Regions from separate parts of the Streptomyces dryopteridis genome, predicted to be linked through region 2. Evidence: riboswitches for the same ligand, from Rfam matches in the RefSeq annotation. Region 2 holds a riboswitch; the other holds the start of a gene.
What was found. Region 2 has a riboswitch for cobalamin ahead of ACN20G_RS00505 (ABC transporter substrate-binding protein). Riboswitches for the same ligand answer to the same signal wherever they lie in the genome.

Region 1: another riboswitch for cobalamin. It lies ahead of ACN20G_RS06975 (ribonucleoside-diphosphate reductase subunit alpha); the one in region 2 lies ahead of ACN20G_RS00505 (ABC transporter substrate-binding protein).

What each region holds. Positions count from the first base shown of each region.
Region 1 is NZ_CP187113.1:1,722,356-1,726,549, reverse strand. It holds gene ACN20G_RS06975 (ribonucleoside-diphosphate reductase subunit alpha) at 1-2,278, opposite strand, end outside; cobalamin riboswitch at 2,445-2,598, opposite strand; gene ACN20G_RS06970 (GNAT family N-acetyltransferase) at 2,899-3,405, opposite strand; gene ACN20G_RS06965 (YbdD/YjiX family protein) at 3,490-3,684, opposite strand; gene ACN20G_RS06960 (carbon starvation CstA family protein) at 3,681-4,194, opposite strand, start outside.
Region 2 is NZ_CP187113.1:114,742-118,935, reverse strand. It holds gene ACN20G_RS00515 (hypothetical protein) at 1-4, shown strand, start outside; gene ACN20G_RS00510 (ATP-binding protein) at 258-2,336, shown strand; cobalamin riboswitch at 2,381-2,511, shown strand; gene ACN20G_RS00505 (ABC transporter substrate-binding protein) at 2,552-3,532, shown strand; gene ACN20G_RS00500 (FecCD family ABC transporter permease) at 3,529-4,194, shown strand, end outside.

The DNA.
Region 1 (4,194 bases), 1.6 Mb from region 2:
CGATCTTCGTCGCCGGACGGGACCGCAGGTAGTACGTGGTCTTCAGCCCCCGCTTCCAGGCGTACGCGTACATCGAGCTGAGCTTGCCGATGGTGGGCGTCTCCAGGAACAGGTTCAGCGACTGGCTCTGGTCCAGGTACGGGGTGCGGGCGGCGGCCATGTCGATCAGGCCGCGCTGCGGGATCTCCCACGCCGTGCGGTACAGCTCGCGCACCTCGGCCGGGATCCAGCCGAAGCCCTGCACGGAGCCCGATGCCTCGCGCAGCGCCTCGCGGGTCTGCGCGTCCCACACGCCCAGCCGCTTCAGCTCCTCCACCAGGTAGGTGTTGACCTGGAGGAACTCCCCGCTGAGGGTCTCGCGCTTGAACAGGTTCGACACCTGCGGCTCGATGCACTCGTAGACGCCCGCGATGGACGCGATGGTGGCGGTCGGGGCGATGGCCAGCAGCAGCGAGTTGCGCAGGCCCGTGCTCGCCATCCGGGTCCGCAGCGCCTCCCAGCGCTCCGGCCAGTGGTGCGTCACTCCGTAGTGGTCCGGGTGCAGCACGCCGCGCGCCGTGCGGGTCTCCTCCCACGCCGGCAGCGGCCCGTGCCGCTCGGCGAGGTCGGTGGACGCCTCGTACGCGGCCAGCATGATCCGCTCGGCGATCCGCGTGGACAGCTCCTGCGCGGCCGGCGAGTCGAAGGGCAGCCGCAGCTTGAAGAACACGTCCTGCAGACCCATCGCGCCCAGGCCCACCGGACGCCACTTGGCGTTGGAACGGCCGGCCTGCTCGGTCGGGTAGAAGTTGATGTCCACGACCCGGTCGAGGAAGGTCACGGCGGTGCGCACGGTGGCGTCCAGCCGCTCCCAGTCCAGCTCGCCGGTGCGCTCGTCCACGAAGGTGCCGAGGTTGACGGAGCCGAGGTTGCACACGGCCGTCTCGCCGTCGTTCGTGACCTCGATGATCTCGGTGCACAGGTTCGAGGAGTGCACGACGCGGCCCGGCAGCGCGGTCTGGTTGGCGGTGCGGTTGGAGGCGTCCTTGAACGTCATCCAGCCGTTGCCGGTCTGCGCCAGGGTCCGCATCATGCGGCCGTACAGCTCGCGCGCCGGCATCGTCTTGCGGGCCAGGCCGGCGGACTCGGCGCGGCGGTAGGCGGCGTCGAACTCCTCGCCGTACAGGTCGACCAGCTCGGGCACGTCGGCGGGGGAGAACAGCGACCAGGCGGCGTCGGCGTTCACGCGGCGCATGAACTCGTCCGGCACCCAGTGGGCCAGGTTCAGGTTGTGGGTGCGGCGCGCGTCCTCGCCGGTGTTGTCGCGCAGCTCCAGGAACTCCTCGAGGTCCGCGTGCCAGGTCTCCAGGTACACGGCGGCGGCGCCCTTGCGCCGGCCGCCCTGGTTGACGGCCGCGACGGAGGCGTCGAGGGTCTTCAGGAACGGGACGATGCCGTTGGAGTGCCCGTTGGTGCCGCGGATCAGGGAGCCGCGGGCCCGGATCCGGGAGTAGGACAGGCCGATGCCGCCGGCGTGCTTCGACAGCCGCGCCACCTGGTGGTAGCGGTCGTAGATCGAGTCCAGCTCGTCGGCGGGGGAGTCCAGCAGGTAGCAGGAGGACATCTGCGGGTGGCGGGTGCCCGAGTTGAACAGGGTCGGGGAGGAGGGCAGGTACTCCAGCCGGCTCATCAGCCGGTACAGCGAGGCCACCTCGTCCACGGCCGGCAGGGACTCGTCCTCGGCCAGGCCGCAGGCCACGCGCAGCATGAAGTGCTGCGGGGTCTCGATCACCTGCCGGGTGATGGGGTGGCGCAGCAGGTAGCGGCTGTGCAGGGTGCGCAGGCCGAAGAAGCCGAAGCGGTCGTCGGCGCCCTCGGCGAGGGCCGCGTCCACCAGGGCGTCCAGTCGCGCCGCGTGGGCGGTGACGAAGGCGGCGGTGCGGTCGGCGATCAGGCCCTCGGCGTGGCCCACGGCCACCGAGGCGGAGAAGGAGACGGCGCCCTGACCGGCGGCCTCGTCGGCCACGGCGAGGGTCAGCAGGCGGGCCGCGAGCCGCGAGTAGGCCGGGTCCTCGGAGATCAGGCCGGCCGCGGCCTCGCAGGCCAGCCCGCGCAGCTCGGCCGCGTCACTGGCGCCGCTGCGGCCGCGCAGGGCGGCGGCGGCCACCCGGCCGGGGTCGGTGTCGGGCAGGTCGGCGGTCAGCTCGGTGAGGGTGCGCAGCAGCGCGGCCCCGAGGCTCTCGGCGGTTGCCTCGGGCGGGGTGGACGCGGCGCGCGGTGCGGCAGGCGCGATGGTCACGTGGGGGCTCTCCCTCGCTCGGCTCCGGCCACTCGGGGCGGGGGCGACGGGGGGCGCACGCGAACGGGCGCACCGAGACCGCCCTGGGCAGGTTCGGGCGGGGTGCTCCGCGTGACGTCCACCGGCCCAACCGCGAGGCCCGGACGAATCGGCGCCCGGACCGGTCGGTCTGGGCGCACTGTCGGCAGGTCCTCGGACTCGCGCACCCCCGTGCGGCGCCCTCGCGGAGGAGGGACGGGCGAAAAGGGGTGTGTCACACCGTTGCGGGACAGTTCCGGATTCACACCGGATTCCCCTGCGGCGACAGCGAGCACGAGCATACATGTAGGGGGCGCGGGATGCGGACACCACCACATGTTGTGGACGGCCGGCGCCCGATGCGGGCGGTGCGCCCTGGTGACGGGGGTTTCGGGGGCTCCCGTGCGGGCTCGCGCGGCGTGTCGCGGAAGCGAACTCCGGGTCCTCGGAGAGGGGCGCATCGGCGCCCGCGCGGGGCCCGGGGGCGGCCGGCGGGCGCGTCGCGGGCGCGAACGCGCGGGGCCGCGGGGGCCGGCCGGCGCGCGGTGCGGCGCGCTCCGGGCCGGCGGTCGTGTTCACACGACCGTCACGCGGCGGGCGGGTCAGAAGGCGAGGCGGTAGGTGTGCAGCGGGTCCATCTCGGCGAACGGGGTCCAGTCGCGCTCCGGGGTGCGGATGAATCCGAGCCGGCGGTAGATCCGGTGGGCGCCGACCATGTCCCGCGTGGTGGACAGCACCAGGGCGCGCACGCCGGGCAGGGTCCGGGCCCGCTCCTCGCAGGCCCGCACGAGGGCCTCGCCGACGCCCCGGCCGCGGGCCTCGGGGGCCACGGCGAGCATCCGGAACTCGGCCTCGTCGGGGCCCGCGATGTCGCACATGGAGCTGCCGGGTTCGGCGAAGGTGACCTGGCCCAGCAGCAGGCCCTCGGCCTCGGCGGTGAGAATGACGACGCCGGGGTCGGCGGCCCGGCCGGCCACGTCGCGCAGCCGGTCCAGGTAGGGGTCCTCGGCGCCGAAGGCCACGAGGTCGTCGTCCAGGTAGACGCGCGCGGTGAGGTCACCGAGGGCCGCGTACTCCTCGGGGCGCGCGGTTCTGATCGTGAAATCCATCCGCCAAGTGTCGCACCGGCGCCGAAACCGGCACGAGCCGCCCACCGGCCCCGGTCGGGGTGGTGGGCGGCTCGCGCGGGGTGCTCAGCAGCAGCGGAAGCCCTCGCGCGGGTCGGCCTCGCGGGCGTCGGTGCGGGCCCGTTCGAAGGCGCGGCGGGTCAGTGGCTCGGCCGTCGGGTCGTGGCCCAGGGTGTGCGCCACGTACCGGTCGTAGGCGGCCTCGCCGGAGAACTCCCGGACGTAGAACCGGACCCGCTCCCACACCTGCCGGCCCGTCATGACGCGGCCGGCTCCTTGGCCTTGCCCGCGGCGGCCTCGGCGGCGGCGATCTCCGCCTTCTCCTCGGCGGTGGCGAACATGCCGGCCGGGGCGACGATCCTCGACTCGGTCCACGGGACCTCGGAGCTGGTCGTGGTCTCGGGCCGGCGGATCGCCTTCAGGCAGGTGCGGGCGGCGTCGGCGAGGACCACCAGGATGAGGACGGCGAACAGGACGGACAGGACGCCGTCGACGGTGGCGTTGGTGACGATGGTGTGCATCTCGTCGGCGTTCTTCGCGGGCGGCAGCACCTTGCCCGCGTCGATGCCGTCCTGGTACTTGTCGCGCTGGGCGAAGAAGCCGACCTTCACGTCCTCGGAGAAGACCTTCTGCCAGCTCGCGGTCAGGGTGACGGCCACGTCCCACAGCAGGGGCACGCCCGTGACCCAGGCCCACTTCAGCCGGCCGGACTTGACGAGCAGGGTGGTGCAGACGGCGAGGGCGACGGCGGCGAGCAGCTGGTTGGCGATG
Region 2 (4,194 bases):
CTGACCCGTTCCCACCGGAACCACCCCCGCGGGCCGCCCCGTTCAGGGCCCGCACGGCGTCCCGACCGAGCCCGGGCGCCTCACCGGACGAGGATCCGGCGGCCCGCCGGCCGCCGGCCGTCCCGCACCCCCATCGGCCGCGCATCCGCCCACCGACGGCGCGCCGGCCGCCCGCGAGCGACCATTTCCGGCCGGCGTACGATCCGGTCCCGCCCAAAGGGGATCGGATGAGCCCGCCGGTACGTCAGACTGGGCGCGTGCAGGGACACCCGGAAGACACCGCGTCCTTCGTGGGACGCCGCAGCGAACTCGCCGCGCTCCACGCGGCCTTGGCCGCGGGCCGACTGGTCACTCTGACGGGCCCCGGCGGCGTCGGCAAATCCCGACTCGCCCGGCAGGCCCTCGCGACCCCGCCGGCCGCCTTCCCCGACGGGATCCACTGGGCCGACCTGTCCCCGCTCCCCGACGCCCAACTCCTCGTCGCCACCGTCTCCGACGCCCTCGACCTCGCCGACCACACCGTGCGCAGTCTCGCCGACGCCGTCCGGGACTGGCTCGTCGACCGCCGACTGCTCCTGGTCCTCGACTGCTGCGAGCACCTGATCGCCGAGGTCCGCGACCTGGTCGCCGACCTCCTCGACGCCGCCCCCGGCCTCTCCGTGCTCCTCACCAGCCGGCAGCCCCTGGACTCCCCGCTCGAATACGTCGTGGACGTGGGCCCGCTCCCGCAGGAGGAGACCCGCCCCGAGGCCCTCACCCTCTTCGCCGACCACGTCGCGCGCGTCTCCCCGTCCCAGGCCCGCCCCTGGGGTCGGCGCCAGGAGGACGCCGCCCGCCTCGTCTGCGCCCGCCTCGAAGGCGTCCCCCTCGCCCTCGAACTCGCCGCCGCCCAGCTCTCCGAACTCACCCTGGAACAACTCGCCGCCCGCCTCGCCGGCGAGATCGGCCCCCTCGCCGCCGACCGCCCCGTCGGCCCCCACCACCCGGCCCGCCACCGCGCCCTGCGCACCGCGATCGGCTGGAGCCACGAATGGTGCACCCCCCGGGAACGCCTGCTGTGGCTGCGGCTGTCGGTCTTCGGCGGCCCCTTCGACCTCGCCGCCGCCCGCGCCATCTGCTCCGCCGCCCCCCTCAACCCCCTGGAGGTGGCCGGGCTCCTCGACTCCCTCGTCGCGAAGTCCGTGGTGCGCCGCACCGGCGCCGCCGAGAGCGACGGCGGCACCCACCGGATGCTCGACACCATCCGCGAGTACGGGGCGATGTGGCTCGGCGAACTCGGCGAGGGCCCCCACCTGCGGGCCCGCCACGCCGCCTACTTCTACGGCATGGTCCGCGCCGCCGACCGCGAATGGCTCGGCCCCGCCCAACGCACCGCCTACCGGCGGATCGCCGGCGCCCACGGCGACGTGTGCGCCGCCCTCGACTTCTACCTGGAGAGCGAACCCGTCCGCGCCGTCGAACTCGCCGGTCGCGTCGGCTTCTTCTGGGCCTGCTCCGGACACCTGCACGCCGCCCGCGCCTACCTCGAACGCGCCCTCGACCTCGCCCCCGACGACGAACCCGCCGGCGAGGGCCGACTGCGCGCCCTGTGGGCCCTCGGGGTCACCCTGCTGCTCCAGGGCGAACAGGAACTCGCCCACGAGGTCGCCCTCGGCTGCGAGGCCCTCGCCCTGCGGGACGACTTCGGCCTCGACCGGGCCCCCGTCCTCGACACCGCCTACCTGCTCGGCCTCAGCCACCTCCTCGCCGGCCGCCCGCTGGCCGCCCGGATCGTCGCCGACAACGCCCTGGAGGCCGCCCCCGGGCACTTCTTCGACTCCGGCGCCCGGGTCCGCTGCCACCTCGTGCGGGTCTTCGCCCTCACCGGCATGGGTCTCCTGCCCGAGGCCAGACGCGAGGCGACCGCCCTGCGCGAGGGCTGCGTGGCCCGCGACGAGCACTGGACCCGGGCCTACGCCGACTACCAACTCGCCCTCATCTCCCTCTTCGAGGACCTCCCCGAGGAAGCCGCCGGCCACGCCCGCTCCATGCTCGACAGCAAGCGCGAACTCGGCGACAGCTTCGGCACCGCCCTCGGCCTGGACCTGCTGGCCGCCGCCCGCGCCGCCGCCGGCGACGGGGAGGGCGGCGCCCGCGCCTACGGCGCCGGCCACGCCTACTGGCAGGCCGTCGGGCACCCCCAGCGCGGCACCCCCGAGCTCAAGGGGGTCCGCGACCGCTTCGAGGAGACCGCGCGCGGCGCGCTGGGCGACGAGGCGTACGAGGCCGCGTTCCAGGAGGGCGTCCGGCACGGCCGGGCCCTGCGCCTGGGCGCGGGCATCGCCGGCGGCGGATGAGGGACGAGGGTCGCACGCGGGTTCGGGCCGCCCGGAGCCGTCTGGCAGACTGACGGGGTTCACCCTCGGCGGTGCAGGATCAGGAAACCCGGTGCGAATCCGGTGCGGTCCCGCCACTGTGACCGGCAAGGCCAGCGGCCCGCCGGGAGTCAGACACTGACGCACCGCCTCTCACGTCGACCAGGGGACGAGGATCCCCGGGAGAGGCAACACCCATGCCCCGCCGTCCCGCCCTGCCCGGGCTGCTGTCCGTCGTCATCGCCCTGTCGCTCGCCGGTTGCGCCGGCGCCCCGGGGGGCCCGGCCGAGCCCCGCGCGGCCACCGCCACTGCGGCCGGGTTCCCGTACACCGTCGACAACTGCGGGGTGCGGACCACCTTCACGGCCCCGCCCCGACGCGCCGTGACCATGAACCAGCACGCCACCGAGATCCTCCTCGCCCTCGGCCTGAAGGACCGCCTGGTCGGCACCGCCTACCTCGACGACGCGATCGGCCCGAAGTACCGCGCCGACTACGAGAAGATCCCCGTGCTCGCCCCCGAGTACCCCGACAAGGAGACCCTCCTCGCCGCCGAACCCGACTTCGTCTACGGGGGCTACGGCAGCGCCTTCGACAAGGCCGCCGGGCGCTCCCGCGCGGATCTCTCCGCCGCCCACGTCAACACCCGCCTGAACACCGAGTACTGCGGCAAGGGTCCGGTCGGCGTGCCGCAGCTGCGCACCGAGATCACCGAGGTCGCCCGCACCTTCGGGGTGCCCGAGCGCGGCGAGCGGCTGATCGCCGAGGAGACCCGCCGGATCGACGCGGCCGTCGCCCGCGTCGCCGGCTCGCCCCGACCCACCGTGTTCGCCTTCGACTCCGGCGAGGGCTCCGCCTTCACCTCGGGCGGCAAGGGCATCGGCAACGAGGTCATCACCCTGGCCGGCGGCACCAACGTCTTCGCCGACCTCGACGACACCTTCGGCGACGTCTCCTGGGAACAGGTCATCGACCGCGCGCCCCAGGTCATCCTGATCTACGACTACGGCAAGACCGACGTCGAGGCGAAGAAGAAGCGCCTGCTGGAGGATCCGGCGCTGGCCTCGGTGCCCGCCGTCCGCGACAAGCGGTTCGTGGTCCTCCCGCTGTCCTCGGTGGTGCTCGGCGTGCGCGTGGCCGACGCCGTCGAGTCCCTCGCCGGTCAGCTGCACCCGTGAGCCGGATCAGGACCGGGGCCGCCGTCCTCACCCTGACGGCGGCCCTGACGGCGGCCCTGGCCGGCGCGGTCCTCGCCGGCATCGCCCTCGGCTCCGTGCCCATACCCCCCGGCCGGGTCCTGTCCGTCCTCCTCGGCACCGAGCCCCCCGGCCCGCTCACCGCGATCGTGTGGGACGTCCGGCTGCCCCGGATCCTGCTCGGCGCCCTCGTCGGCGCCGGCCTCGCCCTCACCGGCGCCGTCCTCCAGGCCCTGGTCCGCAACCCGCTGGCCGACCCCTTCCTCCTCGGCGCCTCCTCCGGGGCCTCCGCCGGCGCGGTCGCCGTCATCGTCCTCGGCGGCTCCGCCGGCCTCCTCGGCGGCCTCGGCCTGCCCGCCGCCGCCTTCCTCGGCGCCTTCGCCGCCCTCCTCCTCGTGCACGTCCTCGCCCGCCGCGAGGGCGGCGTCACGGGCGGCCGACTCGTCCTCGCCGGCGTCGCTGTGCAGTACGTCCTGTCCGCCCTCACCAGCCTCGTCCTCGTCCTCGGCGCCTCCGCCGACGAGGTCCGCGCCGTCCTCTTCTGGACCCTGGGCGGCCTCGGCGGCGCCCGCTGGGACGCCCTCCCGGTGCCCCTCGCGGCCCTGCTCCTCGGCGGCGCCCTCCTCATCGCCCTGGCCCGCCCC